4 regions of the Pseudooceanicola sp. NS-SX9 genome follow, and region 2 is predicted to be linked to each of the others. Evidence: riboswitches for the same ligand, from Rfam matches in the RefSeq annotation. Region 2 holds a riboswitch; each other region holds the start of a gene.
What was found. Region 2 has a riboswitch for cobalamin ahead of bluB (5,6-dimethylbenzimidazole synthase). Riboswitches for the same ligand answer to the same signal wherever they lie in the genome.
Positions count from the first base shown of each region.

Region 1 (5,542 bases), on a different replicon from region 2:
CACCGTCTATCGCGACATCGCCCAGCTGATCGGCCAGCGCGTGCCGATCCAGGGCGAGGCCGGGCTGGGCTATGTGCTGGCCGATGACTATGAGATTCCGCCCCTGGCGCTGGCCCCGGACGAGGCCGAGGCACTGGCGCTCGGGGCGCAGTGGGTGGCGGGCCATCCCGACCAGGCGCTGGCGCGTCTGGCGCAGGATGCGCTGGCCAAGATCCGCCTGGCCCTGCCGCAGCCGCAGCGTTTCGTGCTGGAGCACCCGACGCTGGGCATTCGCCCCGACCGGGCCGGGGCGGCGCAGATGATCGATACGGCGCCCCTGCGCGCGGCCCTGCGCCGGGGCCGGGTGGTGCGCTTTGACTACCGCGCGGGGGACGGTGCGCACAGCCAGCGCTGCGTCTGGCCGATCCTGCTGGGCTATGACGATTGCCACTGCCTGCTGATCGGCTGGTGCGAGAGCCGCAACGCGATCCGGCATTTCCGAACCGAACGCATGTCCGGCCTGACCCTGCTGGACCGCAAGCCGCCCCGCCGCCGAAGCGATCTGTTGCGGGACTGGCAGGCGCTGCGCACCCGCGTCACGCCACCGGCCGCACCCTGACGGCTGTGCCCTGCTCAAATGGCGTCGGGTCACAAGGCCCCAGATCTCAAGGCCCCAGATCACAAGGCGCCGGATCACTGGGCGCCGGATCACTGAGCATCGCGCCCAAGGCCAGGATCTCTGGGCAACCGGTCACAGGGCATGCGAGAAATGCAGCGCGGGCCGGCCGTCGGGATCGGTGACGGTCCGGGCGCTGACGCCGAAATGCTGCCGCAGCGCGTCTTCGCTCAGCACTTCCCGGGGCGTTCCGATGGCCTGCAGGCGCCCGCCCGCCAACAGCGCCAGCCGGTCGCAGCCAAGCGCCTGGTTCAGATCGTGCAAGGCAATCACCCGGGTGATCGGCAGCCCCCGGATCAGCGCCATCAGCGACAGCTGGTGGCGGATATCGAGATGGTTCGTCGGCTCGTCCAGCAGCAGCACCTCGGGGGTCTGGGCCAGCGCCCGGGCGATCTGCACGCGCTGACGCTCGCCACCCGACAGGCTGTGCCACAGGCGCGCGGCCAGGGGCGTCATCTCGACCGCCTCCAAGGCGGCATCGACCCGGGCATCGTCCTCGGCGCCCCAGCCGCGCAACGCCGTCAGGAACGGCGTGCGGCCCAGCCCCACCGCGTCGCGCACGCTCAGCCGGTCGGTGGTGTCGGTCTGCTGCTCGACCAGGGCGATGCGCTGCGCCCGGGCCCGGGCCGCCATCCGGTCCAGCCGTTGATCGCCCAGCCACACGCCACCTGTGCGCGGCCTTAGCAGACCGGCCAGGCAGCGCAGCAGCGTCGATTTCCCCGCGCCATTCGGCCCGATCAGCCCCAGGCATTCGCCGGGCGCCACCGCCAACGAGACCTCGTGCAGCAGCCAGGCCCGGTGCACCCTGGCCGAGACGTCCCGGCAGCTTAGCCCCGGCGTCATCGCCGTGCCCCCCGGACCAGCAGCAGCGCGAAGGCCGGCGCCCCCACCAGCGCGGTGACCACGCCGATCGGCAGCACCTGGCCCGGCACGATGATCCGCGCAATCACATCCGCCAGCCCCAGGAACACCGCCCCCGCCAGCGCCGAGGCCGGCACCAGCCGCTGGTGGCGCGCCCCCACAACCAGGCGCATCGCATGGGGCACCACCAGCCCGACAAAGCCGATCGCGCCGACTTTCGACACCAGCACGCCCACCATCAGGGCGGTCGCGCAGATCAGCCCGCCGCGCAGCTTGCGGACCTCGATGCCCAGGGCGGCGGCGCTGTCGGTGCCGAAGGTGAAGGCATCCAAGCCGCGCCGGTGCCACAGGCACAGCGCCGTGCCCAGCCCCGAAACCGCCACCGCCCCCGGCACATCCGCCCATCTGACGCCCGACAGGCTGCCCATCAGCCAGAACAGGATGCCGCGGGCCTGCTCGGCACTGGCCGAACGCGCGATGACGAAGGCCGTCAGCGCGTTGAACATCTGGCTGCCCGCGATCCCCGCCAGGATGATCGCCGCCGCGGCCCGCCCTCCGCCGCTGCCGCCCTGTACCGCATGGGACAGCGCCACCACGCAGGCAAAGGCCGCCATCGCACCCGCCAGCGCCCCCGCCGACAGCGACACCGCCCCCGCCCCCAGGCCCGCCACGGTGACCAGCACCGCCCCGGTCGAGGCCCCGGCCGAAAGACCCATCAGATAGGGATCGGCCAGCGGATTGCGCAGCAGCGCCTGCAGCACCACCCCCGTCACCGCAAGGCCCGCGCCGCAGGCGGCCGCCAGGATCGCCCGCGGCAGGCGGTAGTTCCAGACGATGCCCGCATCGATCCGGTCAACCGCATGACCTGCATCCCACAGGTGATTGGCCAGCGTCTGCCAGACCGTGGCCAGCGGCAGCGGCGTCTCTCCGATGGCGGCGCCCGCCAGCACCGAGGCACCCAGCAGCAGGCCCCCCAGCAACCAGGGCAGCAACAGGGCCGCGCCCCTCATTCGAAGGACATCTGCGCCAGCGCCGTCGACAGCGCATCCAGCCCGTAGATCGTGCGCATTGTCGCGCTCATGGCATGGGCGTCCATCTCGACGATATGACCGGCCCGCACGGCGCGCATCTGCCGGGTGACCGGATCTTCGTGCAGGAACTTCAGCTTGGCGGCCACGTCGTCGGCCGGGTAGCGGCGACGGTCCATCGAGGCGATGACGATGATGTCGGGATCGGCGCGGGCGATGGTCTCCCAGCCGACGGTCGGCCATTCCTCGTCCGACTGCACGACATTGCGCAGGCCAAGCTGGCGCATCATGTAGCCCGGCGCCCCCAGACGGCCCGCCACATAGGGATCCTGCTGCAGCGCCGGAGACGAGAACCAGAACACCGCCGACAAGCCCTGCGGCAGATGCAGCGCCGCCGCGCGGGCCACGGCGGCGGCCTCGGTCGCCTGCAGCTGCGCCACCAGGCGATCGCCGGCGGGGGTGACGTCAAAGATCTCGGCCAGCTCGTGGATGCCCTTGTAGACCTGTTCCGGGGCGAAGGCGCCGGTGCGACGGCCGTCACCGCCGGCGGAATTGTCCTTGGTGTCGCAATCGGCGGGCAGGATGTAGGTGGCAATCCCCAGATCCGCAAACATCTGCCGGGTGCCGACACTGCCGTTGGGCCCGACATGCCATTCGTACTGCGCCGCCACCAGATCGGGCCGCCGGGCCACCACGCTTTCAAAGCTGGGATCGTTGTCGGCCAGCCGCGGGATCCTGGCATTCTCGGCCGCGAATTGCGGCAGCACCGGATTGAACCAGACCGAGGTGCCGCGCACATGTTGCGCCAGCCCCAGGGCATAGAGGATCTCGGTCGCCGACTGGCCGATGGTGACGACGCCCCGGGGCGGCGCATCGAAGGTGACATCGCGCCCGCAGTTGCGCAGGCTGAGCGGATAGGCCGTCTGCGCCGCCAGCGGCAGGGCCGAAGCCGCCAGGAGGATCCCCGCGGCAAGAAGCTGTTTCATCTGTTCATCCCGTCAGATGGGCCAGAGCGGGATGCCTGCGACGTTGCCGCCGTCGTCGAACGGCCAGCCCCGCTGCCGGAACACCCCGTCCGGACACGTTACCTTTGTGCCGGCAGGTCTCCTGACTGGCGCCTCACGGCCCGCCCTGCCTTCCCGGGAGGTCCCAGTGGCGTCTTGGACGGGCTCTTCGCCTACAGTTGCGGGGGCAGTTCCGTTTCCCGAAAGCCTCGGGGCGGATTCCCTGTTCGGTCCCGAAGGACACCGGCCGCCCCTTGTCGCAGCGGCCCCGGCAAAGGTCAACTCGGCAGCGCCCCTGCGGGCGGTCGCCAGGGGGGGGGGCTGCGTTCGCCAAAGCCCCAAGGCCCCTTCAGACCACCGGCGGGTCTGGCTGTGCGGGCCCCTCCCGGGCCGGTGGACTGCCCGCGCCCTGCCACGCGGCGACGCAGAGGCCATTGGCAGGCGCCGCCGGGGATGAAGCCGCAGGAGCGGGATGCAATGGCCCCTGCCCATCCTCAGGCCAGCGGTGCGGAGGGCTCGGGGGCAGGCGCCTGCGCCGGGCCGGGCTGGGTCCTTCGGTATTCGGCCGGGGTCATGCCGCGTTCGGCCTTCATGACCCGCGACAGATGCGGCGCATCGCAAAAGCCGCACCACACGGCGATTTCGTGGATCGACTTGTCGCTGGATCGCAACCGCACCAGGGCGCGTTCCAGGCGGATGTCGGTATAGACCTTCAGGGGACGCTGCCCGAGATCGGCCAGGAACCTGCGTGCCAGGGTGCGCCGCGACACGCCCAGATCACGAGCCAGGTCCTCGATGGATTGCGGCATCTCGATATTCTGCTGCATCCTGAGGACAGCGCGCTTGACCAGCGCATCCCGGGGCTTGCGGGGCAGCGACTGGCCGGGCTGTGGCCGCTCGGCGCCGAAGGCATCGTCGATCATCAGGATGTTCAGGCTTTTGACCGCAGCGGAATGGCCGATGTGGCGATTGACCAGGAAGGCCGCCAGATGCGCCGCACCATGGCCGCCCGAACAGGTCAGCCGGTCGCGGTCGATCACAAAGATCTGGTCGGCGATCGGCACCTCGCTGTCGAACCGGTCCAGGAAATCCTGGTGATGGAACCAGCTGACGCAGCAGCGGTAGCCGGCCAGCAGCCCTTCCTGCTGCAGGATGAACACCCCGGTGCACAGGCCTATGATCGGCACCTTGCGGGCCATGTCACGCAGATAGGCCAGGCAGGCCCCGCTGAGCGAGGCACGCTGGCTCATCACGCCGCCGACCACCACCAGATAGTCGTACTGGCCGGCATCGCGCAGCCGCCGGTCGGGCTGGATCTTGACCCCGCAGGATGCACGGACATGGTCCATGCTGTCCGACAGCACCGCCCAGTCGCACAGGATGGGGCGGGACTTGTCGGCCTCGTCGGCGGCCAGCCGCAGCACATCGACGAAATTCGCAAAGGCCGAAAGCGTGAAGTTGTCGGCCAGCAGGAACGCCACGCGCAGGCGACGGCGCGGTGCCGGTGCCGGGCTAGCCATGCCGGACCTGTGGACGCCGGTCAGGTCCCGAATATCCCCCAGGGCAGAGCCTATCAGACAAAAGCATAAGGTTATCCATTTGCGCGCAACTCCTGTCCTTTATCCGGGCCGGAACCCGTCCCGCCGGCCGCCAAACCTTGCCCCCACAGGGCGTGAATTCTGGCAATGCACATGATGCCACTGCTACCGCTATGGCAAGAAGATATTCTTATTGCGCCCCTTTCATCCTAAAGACCGCCTTGGCGCAGGCAAAGAGGCGCCCCACCCCGGGCGCGGCGCATCGCGGATCCGACGCCAGATGGCTGCCGCACCCAATGTATAATTAAAACATTATCCAAAGGCGCTCAAAAATCTTCATCCCGCCGGGCCCCTGTCCGAAATCTGCAAGACCCGGGGCAGGAACATCCATGCCGCACCAGCGCACTCTGGCTACAGCTGGGCGACAGTCTTTTATCACCGCCCCGCCCCCAGAAT
Region 1 is NZ_JBXXRN010000003.1:80,297-85,838, forward strand. It holds gene AC2ITM_RS18935 (helix-turn-helix transcriptional regulator) at 1-598, shown strand, start outside; gene AC2ITM_RS18940 (ABC transporter ATP-binding protein) at 731-1,498, opposite strand; gene AC2ITM_RS18945 (FecCD family ABC transporter permease) at 1,495-2,526, opposite strand; gene AC2ITM_RS18950 (ABC transporter substrate-binding protein) at 2,523-3,530, opposite strand; cobalamin riboswitch at 3,625-3,811, opposite strand; gene AC2ITM_RS18955 (GlxA family transcriptional regulator) at 4,043-5,068, opposite strand.
Region 1: it holds a riboswitch for cobalamin, as region 2 does, so the genes downstream of both, AC2ITM_RS18950 (ABC transporter substrate-binding protein) here and bluB (5,6-dimethylbenzimidazole synthase) in region 2, are expected to answer to the same signal.

Region 2 (5,542 bases):
ATGATCGAGCGGATGAAGCCGTAGAAGCAGGTGCCAAAGCCCATGCCCACCACCGCCAGCGCCACCAGATACAGCGTCAGGCTGCCCGCCAGCACGCCTGCCAGCGTGCCCAGCGTGCCAAGCGCCAGCGCCGAGGTGCCGAACAGCACCACCTGACGCGCGCTGTAGCGCCGTGCCAGAAAGCACGACAGCGCCCCCATGCCCGACAGCAGCGTCACCACCAGGCCCTGCACCACGACGCTGTGGATGCCGAAGACATGGCCCACGATCAGCGCCCCCAGCGACAGGTACAGCCCCCCCGTTGCCCAGCCCGCAAAAAGCGCCGGTGCCCCTTTCCAGAACGGTCCGCGCACCGCCGCCGGCAGGCCCACCTGAGGGCGCAGCGCCTGCCACAGCCCCTCGTGCCGGGGCGAGGTCTCGGGCAGGGCCCAGATCAGCACTGCCAGCACCAGGCTGATGACGGCAAGACCGTGGAAGATGTCCGCCTTGGGTGCCACCAGCAGATCCATCGCAAAGCCCGAGGCCAGCGCCCCCAGGGCCAGTCCGACCAGCGGGATGACCGAATTGCAGACCGCCGCGATGCCGGGCAGACGGGGCGGTTCCAGATCCGTGATCGTGGCCGAGAGCGTCGACATCAGCAGCCCGCAGGCCACCCCCTGCAAGGCCCGTGCGCACAGCAGCTGGGTGACGGTGCCCGAGATCTCGAAGCCCACCGAGGCCGCGGCCAGCAGCGCGAATCCCGCGCTCAGGATCGGGCGGCGGCCCAGGTGGTCCGACAGCGATCCCAGCACCAGCAGCGTCGCCAGCAGCACCAGCGCATAGATCGCGAAGACCGCCGACATCATGAAGGCCGAAAATCCCATCTGGCTTTGCAGCAGCGGATAGAATGGCGAGGGCGCGCTGGCGCTGGCCATCATCAGCGCGCTGCCGGTCAGCACGATGGCAAAGCCCGCGTGGTCCCGCGTGATGGGGAAGGTCGGGGAAAGGGGCATGAGGGCCTCAATGGTTCGATATGTTTCGAACCATTGCCTAGTTCCCTTCCCGCGAAGGTTCAAGTATATTCGAACCATGTCGACGGAAAACACCAGCCCCGATCTTGTCCATCCGCCGGAAGAGGCGATTGTTCTGACGCAGGTGCTGTTTGCGCTCAGTGATCCGGCACGTCTGGACATCGTGCGGCAGCTGCGCGACGGGCCGGTGCTGATGGCGCGCTGCAATCTGATGGATCCCGACGTGGCGAAATCGACGAAATCCCACCTGTTCAAGGTGCTGCGCGAATCGGGCGTGATCCGCAACGAACCCCAGGGCCGCGGCCGCCTGCTGAGCCTGCGCCGCGAGGCGCTGGACCGGCGCTTTCCCGGCCTGCTGGACGCGGTGCTGACCGCCCCCTGAGGGGGGCCGACAAAAACTTTCGGAAAGATTGAACCGGCGGGCATCTTCTCCCGTATCCCTTGCATTCCGGCGCTGCAGGCGACCGGAGCAACGGAGGAGGATCCCATGTTCAAGACATTCGCCCTGACCGCCACGCTGGCGGCGCTGTCCCTTGGTCCCGTGCAGGCGGCCGGCATGGCCGACAACCCGATGGTGGGCAGCGCGCCGATGTATGCCGACAAGACCATCGCCGAGAACGCCAGCGCCGCGCCCAACCTGACCACGCTGGTGGCGGCGGTGCAGGCGGCAGGGCTGGCCGAAACGCTGATGGGCCCGGGGCCCTTCACCGTCTTCGCGCCGACGAACGAGGCTTTCGCGATGATCTCGAAGGCGTCGATGGACCAGTTGCTGATGCCCTCGCACAAGGAGCAGCTGAAGCAGATCCTGCTGTGCCATGTGGTGGCGGCCGAGGCGTTCTCGACCACCATCGCGGGGATGATCTCGGATGATGGCGGGATGCATGTGGTGCCGACGGTGGGGGGCTGCAAGCTGCAGGCCTACATGGAAGGCGGCGCGCTGAAGCTGAAGGACGAGAACGGCCGCGTCGCCACCGTGACCACCGCCGATGTCGACCAGTCGAACGGCGTGGTGCATGTGATCGACCGGGTGCTGCTGCCGCTGGGCCAGGCCGGCTGATCCAGCCTGACGGCGATGACCACGGCGATGACCACGGGGGGCGCCATCTGCGCCCCCGTTTGTGTGGCCTGGGCGGACGTGGGGTCTGCACGAAATCCGATGGCTGGGCCCTTGTCGCAGCATGGGGCCTGGCGTATCCCGAAAGGGTCTGGTGCCCCGTCTCTTATGGGGGGGATAATCGGGAACGCGGTGCAAATCCGCGACGTGCCCAACGCTGTAAGGTGGACCGGGCGGCACGATGCCACTGGCCCCCGGGGCCGGGAAGGCGCCGCACGGGGCGAAGCCAAGTCAGAAGACCGGCCAGGCAGGACGGGCCCGGGTGCGCGGACGGCACCCAGGGCTGCATGTTGTCAGACGGGGGTTACGTCATGATGCTACCAGGCGGGCTGCGGCCGGCAGGTCCCTTTTCCGAAACCGAACGCGACGCGGTCTACCGCGCGATCAACGAACGGCGCGACGTGCGCAGCCAGTTCCTGCCTGACCCCATCCCCGATGAGGTGCTGATGCGGCTGCTGGGGGCGGCCCATGCGGCGCCCTCGGTGGGGTTCATGCAGCCCTGGAACTTTCTGATCCTGCGCAGCCCCGAGGTCCGCGCCCGCATCCGCACCGCTTTCGAGCGCGCCAATGACGAGGCCCGCGACATGTTCGAGGGCGAGCGGCGCGAACTTTATTCCAAGCTGAAGCTGCAGGGGATCGAGGACGCGCCGCTGAACCTGCTGATCACCTGCGACCGCACGCGCGGCGGCAAGGTGGTGCTGGGGCGGACGCATTGCCGGGACACGGATCTGTATTCCACCGTCTGCGCGGTGCAGAACCTGTGGCTGGCCGCCCGCGCCGAGGGCATCGGGGTGGGCTGGGTCAGCATCTTCCATGACGACGAGCTGCGCGCGATCCTGGGCCTGCCCGATCACGTCGTGCCGGTGGCCTATCTGTGCCTGGGCCGCGTCAGAGAGCTGTATTCCGCCCCCGAGCTGGAAATCCACGGCTGGCGCAGCCGCCTGCCGCTTGAGCAGATGATCTTTGAAGACCGCTGGCCCTCAGACCAGGTGCAGCCTGCAGGCGATGGCGACGGCCTCTAGCAGGGTACGCGCGCCCAGCTTGCGGCGCAGGTTGGCGCTGTGCAGGTCGACCGTCGGCACGGTGATGCCCAGATCATAGGCCAGCTGGTCGCGGCGGCGCCCCTGAACCAGCCCGCGCAGCACGTCGCGTTCGCGCGCCGTCAGCCCGGGATGGTCCTGCGGCGCGGCAAGGGCTGCGGCCACGGCCGCAGGCGTGTCGCTGGTCACGATGATCAGCACCCGCCGACCGCCCTCGGTGCGGGGCAGCAGGTTCAGCCGCAGCGCCGGCAGCAGCCGTCCGTCGGCGGCGCGCGCCGGCGCCAGGTCCAGCATCGCGGCCTCGGGGCGGTCGCGGGTGGCAGCGCCCACCGCATGGGCAAAGCGCACCGCCCCGGCGCGCCCGCCCGCCATCAGCACCCGGCGGTGCTGCAGCACCAGGCCGGGATGCAGCGACAGCAGCGCCTCGGCCGGGCCGTTCAGACGCAGCAGGCGGCCCTCGTGGTCCAGCTCGTACATCGGGGCGCCGTCTTCCAGGCTGTGATCGGCGGCGGCGATGCGGTGCACGGCACTGCGCGCCAGCTCTCGGCGGATGCCGTGCATGCGTTCCAGGTCGCGGCTGACATGCTGCAGGCAGGCGATTTCCTCGTCCGAGAAATCTTCGGCCCGCTGCCCCTTGTGCAGTGCCGTCACCACCCGGCCGTCGCGGGTGTCCTGCACCATGCCCAGGCACCAGAACCGGTCCTGGCCGGTCCGGCGGACGAATTCGTTGTAGATCACGCTGTCGCGGTAGGTCTGGGCCGACACGAATTTCGACAGCCGGACGGCGCCGATGCCCGCCAGATCGTCCGTGACCTGGTGCATCCACAGGTCATGCTCCAGCATTTCGGCGTAATAGGCGTGGATGTCGGGCATCGAATCGGCGCTGATTTCCTGGAAATCCCCGGGATGTATCCAGAAAAACACCGCCGAGGGCACGTTCATCTGCGCCGCCATCCGTGCGGGCAGCGTATCGAACAGCGCGTCATCCAGGGCCGCGTCGTAGATCTCGTGATGGCTGAGGGGCCGGGCTGGACGAGGCGGCATCCGGGGCGCTCCGTGGCGATGGACCTGCGCCAGAGGATGAAAACGCTCCCGGTGCGTGTCAATATCCCGGAGGGCCCCTGCGCAGCCATGCCGCGCGGGGGCGCCCGGGTGCCTCAGATCACCCGCACCTGCATCTCAAGCGGGCAGAGATCGTACAGCTCCTTGATCTTGGAATTGTAAAGACCGATGCAGCCATCCGAGGACTGCCGCCCCACCTTGCGCGTGTCGGGTGTGCCGTGGATCGCATAGGCGGGCCAGGTCAGGTACATGGCATAAAGCCCCATCGGGTTCTCGGGGCCGGGGGGGATTGGCTTCCAGTCGGGGTGGCGTTCCAGCTGCGAGGGTGTGGGCGTCCACGAGGGCCCCGCCTTCTTGCGCACGATCCGGGTGTAGCCGCGCCGGGTCAGGTCGGCCGACATCGGCACCGAGGTCGGGTAGATCCGGTAATCGCTGCCGTCATGGTTCCAGTAGTGCAGGGCGCGGGATTCGGTATCGGCGACAATGGCGCCGGTCTTCAGGCTGTCGAAATGGTCGCGCCAGTCCTGGGCCATGAAGCTGGAGATATTGTGCCGCGCGCCCTGAGGCGTGGTGCCGGCAGCGCGCGCCAGCCCCGGCAGCGCCACGCCTGTGGCGGCGGCGGCCGCGGTGATCAGCGCCCGGCGCCGGCTGAGAAGAGGGGTCATCCGTTGTCCTTTCTGCTCGATGAGGCCGGTTCTGCATTCCTGCCTTAAGCCAGCCTTAAGGCGCCCCTCGCACCGGCGGGGTCTTGCCCGGGGCCTTGGCGGCCCCCGCCCCCGGGGCTTAAGACTGCCTTAAGCCCGGCGCGCGATCCCGTGGCGGTGTAGACGGAGGCAAGATGCGGATCCTGATCGTCGAGGACGATGCGGTGCTGGCCGATGGCCTGCAGGTGGGGCTGCGGCTGTGCGGCTTCACGGCCGATCCCGTGGGCACCCTGGACGAGGCCCGCAGCGCCCTGCGCACCGCGCGCTTTGATGCGATGATCCTGGACGTGATGCTGCCCGACGGGCTGGGCCTGGATCTGCTGCGCGAGATGCGCGCGGGCGGCGACCCGCTGCCGGTGCTGCTGTTGACCGCCCGCGACCGGGTCCGCGACCGGGTGGCGGGGCTGGACCTGGGGGCCGATGATTATCTGGGCAAACCCTTCGACCTGGAGGAACTGGCGGCGCGTCTGCGCGCCCTGCTGCGCCGCCGCGACGGCCGCAGCCAGGCCTGGATCACCTGGAACGGCCTGTCGATCGACCCTGCCACGCTGTCGGGGCACCGCGGGGCCGAGCCTCTGGCCTTCTCGCGGCGCGAATTCGCGGTGCTGCAGG
Region 2 is NZ_CM170818.1:1,796,101-1,801,642, forward strand. It holds gene AC2ITM_RS08545 (MFS transporter) at 1-992, opposite strand, end outside; gene AC2ITM_RS08550 (ArsR/SmtB family transcription factor) at 1,069-1,392, shown strand; gene AC2ITM_RS08555 (fasciclin domain-containing protein) at 1,498-2,067, shown strand; cobalamin riboswitch at 2,214-2,373, shown strand; gene bluB (5,6-dimethylbenzimidazole synthase) at 2,436-3,146, shown strand; gene AC2ITM_RS08565 (helix-turn-helix transcriptional regulator) at 3,105-4,208, opposite strand; gene AC2ITM_RS08570 (L,D-transpeptidase) at 4,322-4,891, opposite strand; gene AC2ITM_RS08575 (response regulator) at 5,065-5,542, shown strand, end outside.

Region 3 (5,542 bases), 1.6 Mb from region 2:
CAGGGGCACCACCGGGGCGCCGGGATGCCAGTGGGCGCGGAGCGTGGCGAGGGAGGGCGTGGCCTCGCCTGGCCAGTGCAGGCCGGCGCGCAGCAGCGGCGCGGCGGGGCCGGGTTTTTCCGTCTCCTCCAGCAGGGCGCGGGCGTAATCGAGGAAGGCCGCGGTATTCGCCGGGCCGCCTTCGACCAGGTAGGACCAGAGGGCGTCGTAATCGGCATCGGGCAGGGTCGAGAGGGCGCGCAGTTCGGGGTCGGGCTTGTCATCGCCGGGCAGGGCCAGGAAGGGGACGCCGGCCGCGTGCAGGCGGGCCGAGAACTGTTCCATCCCGTAGCGCCAGTAGCCCATGCCGCCCAGCACCCGGGCGATGACCAGCCGGGATTTCGTGGCGCAGGTGTCGAGGTGCAGGTCCACCGACATCGGGTGGGTCAGGTCGGTCAGGCGGGCAAGGCGCAGGGAGGGGGCGTCGTGCTGCGCGGCATGGGCCTGCGACAGCGCCGCGAGTTCGGTATCGGCGGCCGAGAGGATCACCAGATCGGCGGGGGTCTGGTTCAGGTCGACGGCCTCGGTTCCGTCGTCGATGCGACCGGGGGTGGCGGCGAGAAGATGCATGAGGGCGTCCGGATGGGGCCCGGGGCGAGAGGGGGGCGCTGCCCCCCGTCAGCCTGCGGCTGCCTCCCCCCGGAGTATTTCTGGTCAGATGAGAGAACCGTCAGGCGGCGACGGGTTTCTCCATGAAGACGGAGACGCCGTTGTCGGGGTAGTCTCCGAAGGCGCCGCGGCGGGTGAAGCCGCGGCGTTCGTAGAGGCGGCAGGCCTCGGCCAGCTTGTCGCCGGTTTCGAGCCGCAGCAGGGGCAGGGCATCGGCGCGGGCCTGGGCCTCGATCGCGGCGAGCAGCGCCGAGCCGACGCCCTGGCCGCGGGCGGCGGTGTCGGTGAAGAAGCTTTTGACTTCGCCGTAGCCGTCCTTGACCTGCAGCGCGCCGCAGCCAAGGATCGTGCCCTGGGCGTCGCGGGCCGCGAAGAAGCGGATGTCGGGACGGGCCAGGGCCTCGTGCCCGAGGAAATGGTTTTCCTCGGGAGAGTAGAGGCTGCGCATCAGCGCGTGCGAGGCCTCGAGCAGGCGGACGACCCCGGGGTGACCGGGATCGGTGCGTTCGACGGTGACCATCAGGCGGTCACCGGTTCCGCAAGCGCCGCCTCGATCGCGGTACGGTCGAGACCGGCGAGGCCGATCACCACCAGCCGCGTCATGCGGGGCGCCGTGCCGAAGGGCTGGTCGTAGTAATGGTCGATCCGGGGGCCCACGGCCTGGATCGTCAGGCGCATCGGCTTGCCCTCGACCGCGGCAAAGCCCTTGAGGCGCAGGATGTCATGGGTGCGGATGACCTGCGAGAGGTGATCGCAATAGGCCTTGGGATCGCGGATTTCCGGCAGCGGCACGACGAAGCTTTCGAATTCGTCATGGTCGTGATCGTGGTGGTCGTCGTGATCATCGTCGTCGTCGTCATCATGGTGGTGATGATGGTGATGGATCTCGTGACGGGCTTCCATGTCGGCCTCGGCGGCGATGTTCATGCCCAGCAGCACCTCGGCCGGCAGGGCGCCCATGGAGGAGGAGACCACCTGCACCGCGTCGCGGGCGCCGTCCCTGAGCGTGGCCATGGTGGCCAGCAGCTCTGCGTCGCTCATCAGGTCGGCCTTGTTGACGACGATCATGTCGGCGCAGGCCAGCTGGTCCTCGAAGAGTTCAGACAGGGGGGTGTCGTGGTCGATGCTGTCATCGGCTTCGCGGGCGGCGGCCACGGCGGCCTCGTCCTGGGCAAAGCGGCCCTCGGTCACGGCCTTGCCGTCGACCACGGTGACAACGCCATCGACGGTGACCTTCGTGGAGATCGCCGGCCAGTTGAAGGCGCGGATCAGCGGCTGGGGCAGGGCAAGGCCCGAGGTCTCGATCACGATATGGTCGGGGCGGTCGGGACGGGCCAGCAGTTTCTCCATCGTAGGGATGAAGTCTTCGGCGACGGTGCAGCAGATGCAGCCGTTCGACAGCTCCATGATGTCTTCTTCGCGGCAGGTGGCGTCGCCGCAGCCGCGCAGGATGTCACCGTCGACGCCCAGGTCGCCGAATTCGTTGATGATGAGGGCAATGCGCTTGCCGCCGGCATTCTGCAGCATGTGGCGCACGAGGGTCGTCTTGCCGGCGCCAAGGAAGCCGGTGATGACGGTGGCGGGGATCTTTGCGGGCATGGAAGCCTCCCGAAGGGAACGGATCAGAAGCGGAAACGGCGGGCCCCCCTTTGGGGACCCGCCGCGACAGGGGGAAGGCGCGATCAGGCCGCGTCGTAGAGGCGGGGCGTCGTCAGGCCCGAGCCGCGCAGGCCCTTCAGCGACTTGGCCGCGGCCAGCACCGCGAGGTCTGCGAGCGGTTCCACCAGCACGACCAGCATGTAGGCGCCGCCGAAGCTGAAGACCGAGGCCGTGGTCGTGGCCGAGAAGCCCTGCCCGTAGAAGGCCCAGAACGCCACCCACAGCACCACGCCGCCCTGATATGCTGTCGAGAGCGCCAGCGCGTCGCGGTACTTGATGTCGACATAGGCGGTCGAGCGCGGGATCAGCCGGTCGGCCAGCGCCTTCAGCGCAAAGAGCGGCACCAGCAGGGTCGTCACGTTGGCGCCATATTGCGGCAGGTCGAAGGGGGCGAAGAAGACGCCCTGCAGCAGCAGCCCGAAGGCCAGGCCAAAGGCCGCGGGCGCCGCGCCCAGCATCAGGAACAGGGTCGAGCCGAGGATGAAATGCACCTCGGAGATGCCCACCGGATAGTGCGGCAGCACCTGGAAGAAAGTGAAGACGGCCGCCGTTGCCACGGCACCGCGTGCCGCCAGGGACGCCAGGCCCTTTTCCTTCAGGCCCGCCGCGGCGGTCTTCAGCCAGTAGGCGCCGGCGCCTGCGGCCGTTGCATAGGACAGGATCATTTTTGCGGGGCTGATCAGCCCCGGTTCGATATGCATATCGCACTCCTTGGGCCGTCACACCCGACAGCCGGTTCGGTTTCTCTACACGGCCGGTCTCCTGGCTTCGCGGGTCGTGGCGCTCCTCTGCCTTCCCGGCCCGGAGGGACCAGTGGCGTCTTTGAGGGCGCTCTCCGCTTCACAGTCGCGGGGGCGGCTGCGGCTGCAGGCCCCTGGTTGGGTCACCCGTTCCGCATTCCCGTTTCATCCCGAGGCGCTTGGGCGCCGTGTCGGGAACCGTATGGGATATCTTGTGGCGTGCAGGCCCCCCCGGCGTCAAGGCGCTTTGCCGCCGCTGCCCGCGCGGAAAGGGCGGGAAACCGCAGAAGATACCCCCCGAAACCCGCAATATCTTGGGGAGAAGCCTGTGGACGATCCCATATCGGGTAAGCCGGACGTTGACAGCCCCGCCCCGCAGCCGCACCTTTGTCGCAAGTTTCCGAATGCAACCTGACGTAGAAGGGCCCTTCCGTTGCGCTTTTCCCGCCTCCGTCTCACCGGCTTCAAGAGCTTCGTCGACCCGACCGAGCTGGTGATCAACGCGGGCCTCACCGGGGTGGTGGGGCCGAACGGCTGCGGCAAGTCGAACCTGCTGGAGGCCCTGCGCTGGGTGATGGGCGAAAACCGTCCCACCGCGATGCGCGGCGACGGGATGGAAGACGTGATCTTTGCCGGGGCCTCGACCCGGCCCGCCCGCAACTTTGCCGAGGTCGCGCTGACCATCGACAATTCGGACCGGCTGGCGCCCGCCAGCTTCAACGATGCCGACCAGCTGGAGATCGTCCGCCGGATCACCCGCGACGTGGGATCGGCCTACAAGGCCAATGCCAAGGACGTGCGGGCGCGCGACGTGCAGATGCTGTTCGCCGATGCCTCGACCGGGGCGCATTCGCCGGCGCTGGTGCGGCAGGGGCAGATTTCCGAACTGATCAACGCCAAGCCCAAGGCGCGCCGCCGCATCCTGGAAGAGGCCGCGGGGATCTCGGGCCTCTATCAGCGCCGCCACGAGGCCGAGCTGAAGCTGAAGGGGGCCGAACAGAACCTGGCCCGCGTCGATGACGTGGTCGAACAGATGGCCCAGCAGCTGTCGTCGCTGGAACGTCAGGCGCGTCAGGCGGCGCGCTACCGCGCCATCGGTACCGATCTGCGCCAGGCCGAGGGGATGCTGCTGTATCGCCGCTGGCGCGAGGCCGACGAGGCGCGCAACCTTGCCATCGCCGCCCTGCGCGGCGCTGCGACCAACACCGCCCAGGCCGAACGCCTGGCCCGCGAGGCCGCCGAGGCCCGCCTGCGCGCCGATGACGCCCTGCCGCCCCTGCGCGAGGAAGAGGCCATCGCCGCCGCCATCCTGCAGCGCCTTTCCGTCCAGCGCGACAGCCTGTCGGACCAGCAGGCCCGCGCCCTGCAGGCCATTGCCACCCTGCGCAGCCGGATCGAGCAGCTCTCGCGCGACCGCGAGCGCGAGGCGGGCCTGAACCGCGACGCGGGCGAGACGATCGAACGCCTCGACTGGGAGGCCCGCGAACTGGCCAAGGCGGGCGATGGCCATGCCGATGCCCTGGCCGAGGCGCAGGAGCTGGCGCTGGAAGCCGCCGAGGTGCTGGGCGAACGCGAGGGCGATCTGTCGACCCTGACCGAGGATGTCGCGCGCCTGGCCGCCCGCCACCAGTCCGCCACGCGCTTTCTGGATGACAGCCGCAAGATGCTGGCCCGCAGCGAGGCCGAGGCAGGCCGCGCCCGCGAAGCCGTGGCCGAGGCCCGCGGTGCCGCCGCCCATGCCATCGAAGAGGCCGAGGCCGCCGCCGAAGCCGAGGAGATCGCCCGCGGCCGCGCCGAAGAGGCCGAAGAGACCCTGGCCACCGCCGAAGCCGCCCGCGCCGAGGCCCAGTCCGCCGAGGCCGACACCCGCGCCGCGCGCTCCTCGGCCGAGGGCGAGGTCAAGGCCCTGCAGGCCGAGGTCGCGGCGCTGGCCCGTCTGGTCCAGCGCGATGCGGTCGAGGGCGGCCAGCTGCTGGATCTGCTGCGGGTGGCGCCGGGCTATGAAAAGGCGCTTGGCGCGGCGCTGGCCGATGACCTGCGCGCCCCGGTGATCACCGGGACCGACCCCTCGGGCTGGCTGGAACTGCCGGGCTATGACGCGACCCAGCCGCTGCCCGTCGGTGCCGTGCCGCTCTCGGATCACGTCAGCGCGCCTGCGGTGCTGGCCCGCCGCCTGTCGCAGATCGGCCTGGTGTCGGCCGATCAGGGGGCGGCGCTGCACCCCGCCCTGCGCCCCGGCCAGCGTCTGGTGACGGTCCAGGGCGATCTGTGGCGGTGGGACGGCTACCGCGCCGGCGCCGAGGACACCCCCTCGGCCGCCGCCCTGCGCCTTGAGCAGCTGAACCGGCTGGAAGAATTGCGCGCCGATCTGGACATGGCCGAGGCCCGTGCCGAAACCGCCCGCGCCGCCCATGACACCCTGGCCGAACGGCTCTCGGCGCTGACCGCTGCCGACAAGGCCGCCCGCCAGGCCCGCACCGAGGCCGACCGCGCCG
Region 3 is NZ_CM170818.1:3,371,218-3,376,759, reverse strand. It holds gene cobN (cobaltochelatase subunit CobN) at 1-609, opposite strand, end outside; gene AC2ITM_RS16045 (GNAT family N-acetyltransferase) at 710-1,168, opposite strand; gene cobW (cobalamin biosynthesis protein CobW) at 1,168-2,247, opposite strand; gene AC2ITM_RS16035 (energy-coupling factor ABC transporter permease) at 2,331-3,008, opposite strand; cobalamin riboswitch at 3,043-3,265, opposite strand; gene AC2ITM_RS16030 (chromosome segregation SMC family protein) at 3,481-5,542, shown strand, end outside.
Region 3: it holds a riboswitch for cobalamin, as region 2 does, so the genes downstream of both, AC2ITM_RS16035 (energy-coupling factor ABC transporter permease) here and bluB (5,6-dimethylbenzimidazole synthase) in region 2, are expected to answer to the same signal.

Region 4 (5,542 bases), on a different replicon from region 2:
CGCCCAGGCCAGCGCCACCGCGATCACCAGCCCCACCAGGCAGGCCGCCACATCCAGAAGGCGCGCGGGCCCCTCGGGCAGCACCTCGCGCAGGGCCGTCACCCGCACATGAGAGCCGCTTTTCAGCGCACTGGCCGCCGACAGCATGAACGAGGCCCCCATCAGGTAGGCCGAGACATCCCAGGAGAAATCGAGGCTGGTCAGGAAGAGGTTGCGCAGCACGATCTCGGCGCCGACCAGCAGGAAGATCCCGAACAGGCACAGCGCGGCCAGCACGTTGGCCAGCCCGCTCAGCCAGTCGACGGGCCGGATGAAGGTATCGAAACGGGAGGGGGACATGGGGTCTCCGGTCGGAAGGAAAAAGGGCCGGCCCCGGGAGGGAGAGGCAGGGCCGGCCACACGGTCAGGCGGCGGGGATCAGTTGCCGCGCACCGTCAGGTAGGTGTCGATATAGGGGGCGGCCTCGGGCACGCGCTTTTCGAAATCGGCCCAGAGGGGCTTGGCCTTCTCGATCAGCTCGGCCTTCAGATCCGAGGAGGGGGCGGTGATCTCGACGCCGTGGTCCTTCAGGATGGCAAGCTTCTTGGCGTCCTCGTTATGCGAGTTCAGCCAGAATTCGCCTTCCATCTGCGCGGCGGCGGCCTCGATCGCCTTCTGGTCCTTCTCGGGCAGTGCTTTCCATTCATCCAGATTGACCGTCAGGATGTCCGACGAGGCCTGCCAGTTGAAGGTGTTCATGTATTTCATGAATTCCCAGAACGAGCCGTCGACGCCCGACGAGGACGAGGTGGTCACCGCATCGATCGTGCCCGCCGCCAGCGCCGGGACGACCTCGCCCCAGGGCATCTGCACGGGGGCCGCGCCAAGCGCCTTGAAGAAGGCCTGGCCATTGGCATCGACGACGCGGATCTTCAGGCCCTTCAGGTCCTCCAGCGTCTTGATCGGCTTCTTGGTATAGACCGCCTGGCCGGGCCAGGGCACGATATACAGCAGCTTCTGGTTCATCTTGGCGGCCGCCGCCTCGATCATCGGGCGGGTGAACTTGTGCAGCAAGGCCAGGTCCGCCATCGTCGGCGCCATGTAGGGCAGCGATTCCGCACCCAGAGCAGGCACGTCACCCACCTGCTGGCTCATCAGGATCTCGCCCACAGGCACCAGGCCGTCGCGCACCGCGGCCATGCCTTCGGGCCCCTTGATGCCAAGCGCACCGCCGGAATGCACGGTGATGTCGACATCGCCCTTGGTCATCTCGCGGACCTTGTCGGCGAAGGCCTTTGCGTCCTCGGTCTGGAAGTTGCCATCCGGCCAGACGACCGACATGTCCCATTTGGTTTCCGCCATCGCCGGCGCGACCAGACCGGCAGCCAGAAGCGTGGCCAGTGCCACTTTGCGTGCAAATTTCATGCTGTTTTCCCTGTTGCTGGAATCGCCTCGCTGGGGAGGCTTGAGATTTCAGTACACCGGCGGTATCCCGAATTAAGGGTTTCAGGCGGATTTACCCCGGGTATCCGCCGGACTTTCCAATATTCCGCACAATAATTGCGCAAATAGGCGCGAATGACAGGGACTTCAGGATGGACCGCACGATCGACCTCAACTGCGACATGGGCGAAAGCTTTGGCGCCTTCACCGTCGGCGACGATGCCGCGATGCTGGATCTGGTCTCGACCGCCAACATTGCCTGCGGCTTTCATGCGGGCGATCCGGTCGTGATGGCGCGCACCCTCAGGATGGCCCGGGAAAAGGGCGTCTCGGTGGGGGCGCATCCGTCCTTTGCCGATCTCTACGGTTTCGGGCGGCGGCGGATCTCGGGCGAGCGCCCCGAGGACCTGGAGGCGCAGCTGGTCTACCAGATCGTCGCGATGCAGGGCATGGCGCGGCTTGAGGGCCACGCGATGACCCATGTGAAAACCCATGGCGCGCTTGGCAACATGGCGGCGGTCGACCGCGACCTGGCCGAGCTGTGCGTGCGCGCGGTCAAGGCGGTGGACCCGAGGCTGGTCTTCATCTCGCTGCCCTATTCAGAAACCTATGCCGCCGCCGAACGCGCCGGGCTGACCGTCGCCTGCGAGATCTATGCCGACCGCACCTATACCGACACCGGAGAGCTGACGCCGCGCAGCCAGCCCGGCGCGGTGATCCACGATCCGGCGCAAAGCCTGGACCAGGTGCTGGAGATGGTGGTGAACGGCGTCATCCCGACGACCGGCGGGCAGCGCCTTCCGGTCGCGCCCGCAACGCTGTGCGTGCATGGCGATACCCCGGGTGCCGTCGGCATGGCGCACCGTCTGCGCAGCGCCCTGGCCGAAAACGGCATCGGCATCGCCCCCTTCGCACGCCCCTGACCCAAAGCGCCTTCCGCAAGGTCATATGCCCGTCAGTGCCTTGCGAAACAGGCCCCTCCCCGCCCCTGCCTTCGGCTGGGATCAGCTGGGCTGCGTCTGCATATTGACGTCACTATTCGAAAATGATCTACATATAGATGCTTCAGGTGTCGCGGGACATTGTTCCGCGGTGAAAAGGGAAGCCGGTGAAAATCCGGCACTGCCCCCGCAACTGTAAGCGGCGAGCCACGCTCTTGCGCCACTGGGTGTCCCCGGGAAGGCGAGCGCCGGTGTCGACCCGCGAAGTCAGGAGACCTGCCCGGAGCCCAGGATTTGACCCGAACGGTGGGTTCGGGGCGTGTCAGTGTCTCCGGGCCGCGTTGGGCGTTCCGGTCCGTGCGCGTCCCCGCCTGCCGTCCTGACCGAAGGACGCGCCATGACGATCATCGTCTATTCAAAACCCGACTGCCGGCAATGCCTGGCGACGCAGCGTGCGCTGAAAGCGCATGGGCTGTCCTACCGGCTGGTCGATCTGACCCAGGATGCCGCCGCACTGGCGCGTCTGAGCGCCCTTGGCCACCGCCAGGCACCCGTGGTCGAGGCCACGACCGGCACCGGCCCCCAAAGCTGGTCCGGCTTTCGCCCCGATCTGATCGCCCGGCTGGCCTAGCGCCATGGGCAGCCTCGTCTACTTTTCCTCGGCCAGCGGCAATACCGCACGCTTCGTGGCCCGGCTGGGCCTGCCGGCGCTGCGCCTTGGCGCGTCAGGCCCCCTGCCCGACGCGCCGCCGGCCTATGTGCTGATCTGCCCGACCTATGCCGACGGCCAGGGCCGCGGCGCCGTGCCGCCGATGGTGATCCGCTTCCTGAACGATCCCCGCCGCCGTGCCGGGCTGCGCGGGGTCATCGCCACCGGCAACCGCAGCTTCGGTACCACCTATGGCCTGGCCGGCCGGATCATCGCCCGCAAGTGCCAGGTGCCGCTGCTGTGGACGCTGGAACTGGCCGGCACCGACATCGACATCGCCCGCGTCTCGCGCGGGCTTCGGACCTTCTGGAGCCAATCATGCCCGACGATCTAGTCCAGCCGCTGAGCGCCCCCGACTACCGCGCCCTCAACGCCCTGCTGAACCTGCCCGATGCCACCGGCCTGCCGCCGGTCTCGGCCGACCGCGAAGCCGCGCGCCAGTATATCCTTCAGCATGTCCTTCCGGGCAGCCGCCGCTTTGCCTCGGACGACGCCCGCCTGCAGTGGCTGGTCGAAGAAGGCTATTACGATCCCGCCGCCCTGGCCCCCTATCCCCCGGAGGTCCTGCGCCAGGCCTATGCGCGCGGCCGCGCCCATGACCACCGGTTTTCCAGCTATCTCGGCGCGCTGAAATTCTACACCAGCTACGCGCTGAAGACCCGCGACGGCGCGCAATACCTGGAGGATTTCACCGACCGCGCCGTGCTGTGCGCCCTGGTGCTGGCGCGCGGCGACCACCAGCAGGCCTTCGCGCTGATCGACGCGATCCTCTCGGGTCGGTTCCAGCCCGCCACCCCGACCTTCCTCAACGCCGGACGACAAAGCCGCGGAGAGCTGGTCTCGTGCTTCCTGCTGCGGCTGGAGGACGACATGGAAAGCATCGGGCGTGGCATCGCCTCGGCGCTGCAGCTTTCGAAACGCGGTGGCGGGGTGGCGCTGCTGCTCAGCAACCTGCGCGAACAGGGGGCACCGATCAAGGGCATCTCGGGGCAGGCCTCCGGGGTGGTCCCGGTGATGAAACTGCTGGAGGACAGCTTTTCCTATGCCAACCAGCTGGGCGCGCGCCAGGGCGCGGGCGCGGTCTACCTGCATGCCCATCACCCCGACATCCTGCGCTTTCTCGACACCAAGCGCGAGAATGCCGATGAAAAAATCCGCATCAAGACCCTCAGCCTGGGGGTGGTGATCCCCGACATCACCTTCGAGCTGGCCCGCACCCGCGCGCCCATGCACCTGTTCTCGCCGCTCGACGTGCAGAAGGTCTACGGTTGCGCCCTGTCCGAGATCCCGGTCAGCGAGAAATACCACGAGATGGTCGCCGATCCGCGCATCTCCAAGACGGTGATCGACGCCCGCGCCTTCTTCCGCACCCTGGCCGAAATCCAGTTCGAAAGCGGCTATCCCTACCTGATGTTCGAAGACACGGTGAACCGCGCGAACCCGGTTGCCGGGCGGATCTCGATGTCGAACCTGTGCTCCGAAATCCTGCAGGTCAGCACCCCCTCGGCCCTCTCCGAGGACCTGGGCTACCGGCACATCGGCAGCGATATCTCCTGCAACCTTGGCTCGCTCGACATTGCGAAGGTGATGCGCTCGGGCGATCTCGGCGCCACGGTCGAGACCGCCGTGCGGGCCCTGACCGCGGTCAGCGAGATGACCTCGCTCGACTGCGTGCCCTCGATCCGGCGCGGCAATGCGGAAGGCCATGCCATCGGGCTGGGGCAGATGAACCTTCACGGCTACCTTTCCGGGCAACGGATCCACTACGGCAGCCCCGCCGCACTCGGCTTCACCTCGGTCTACTTCGCCGCCGTCACCTACCATGCGCTGCACGCCTCGATGTGCCTGGCGCGCGAACGCGGCCAGAGCTTTCGCGGCTTCGCCGACAGCCGCTACGCCTCCGGCACCTATTTCCAGAAATACACGGAACGCGACTGGCTGCCGGAAGATCCGACAGTTGCGCGGCTTTTCGCGAACCAGCCGCTGCCCGGTCGCGCCGACTGGGCCCGGCTGCGCGACGCGGTGCGCCGCCATGGCCTTTACAATCGCAACCTGCAGGCCGTGCCGCCAACCGGCTCGATCAGCTACATCACCCATGCGACCGCCTCGATCCATCCGATCGTCGCGCGGATCGAAATCCGCAAGGAAGGCCGCCTTGGCCGGGTCTACGCGCCAGCCCCGGGTCTTGACGCGGCCAGCCTGCCCTATTTCCGGGACGCCTACGAAATCGGTCCCGAGGCCCTGATCGCGACCTATGCGGCTGCGACCGAACATGTCGACCAGGGTCTGTCGCTGACCCTGTTCTTCCCGGCCGACGCCACCACGCGCGACATCAACCGCGCCCAGATCCTGGCCTGGCAAAAGGGCATCAAGACCCTCTACTACGTGCGGCTGCGCCAGAATGCCTTGCCCGGGACGGGCACCGAAGCCTGCCAGGCCTGCACCCTGTAACGACCCTGCGCGGGGCTTT
Region 4 is NZ_JBXXRN010000005.1:93,309-98,850, forward strand. It holds gene AC2ITM_RS21480 (TRAP transporter small permease) at 1-339, opposite strand, end outside; gene AC2ITM_RS21485 (TRAP transporter substrate-binding protein) at 418-1,404, opposite strand; gene AC2ITM_RS21490 (LamB/YcsF family protein) at 1,575-2,345, shown strand; cobalamin riboswitch at 2,473-2,661, shown strand; gene AC2ITM_RS21495 (glutaredoxin domain-containing protein) at 2,761-2,994, shown strand; gene nrdI (class Ib ribonucleoside-diphosphate reductase assembly flavoprotein NrdI) at 2,999-3,406, shown strand; gene nrdE (class 1b ribonucleoside-diphosphate reductase subunit alpha) at 3,391-5,523, shown strand.
Region 4: it holds a riboswitch for cobalamin, as region 2 does, so the genes downstream of both, AC2ITM_RS21495 (glutaredoxin domain-containing protein) here and bluB (5,6-dimethylbenzimidazole synthase) in region 2, are expected to answer to the same signal.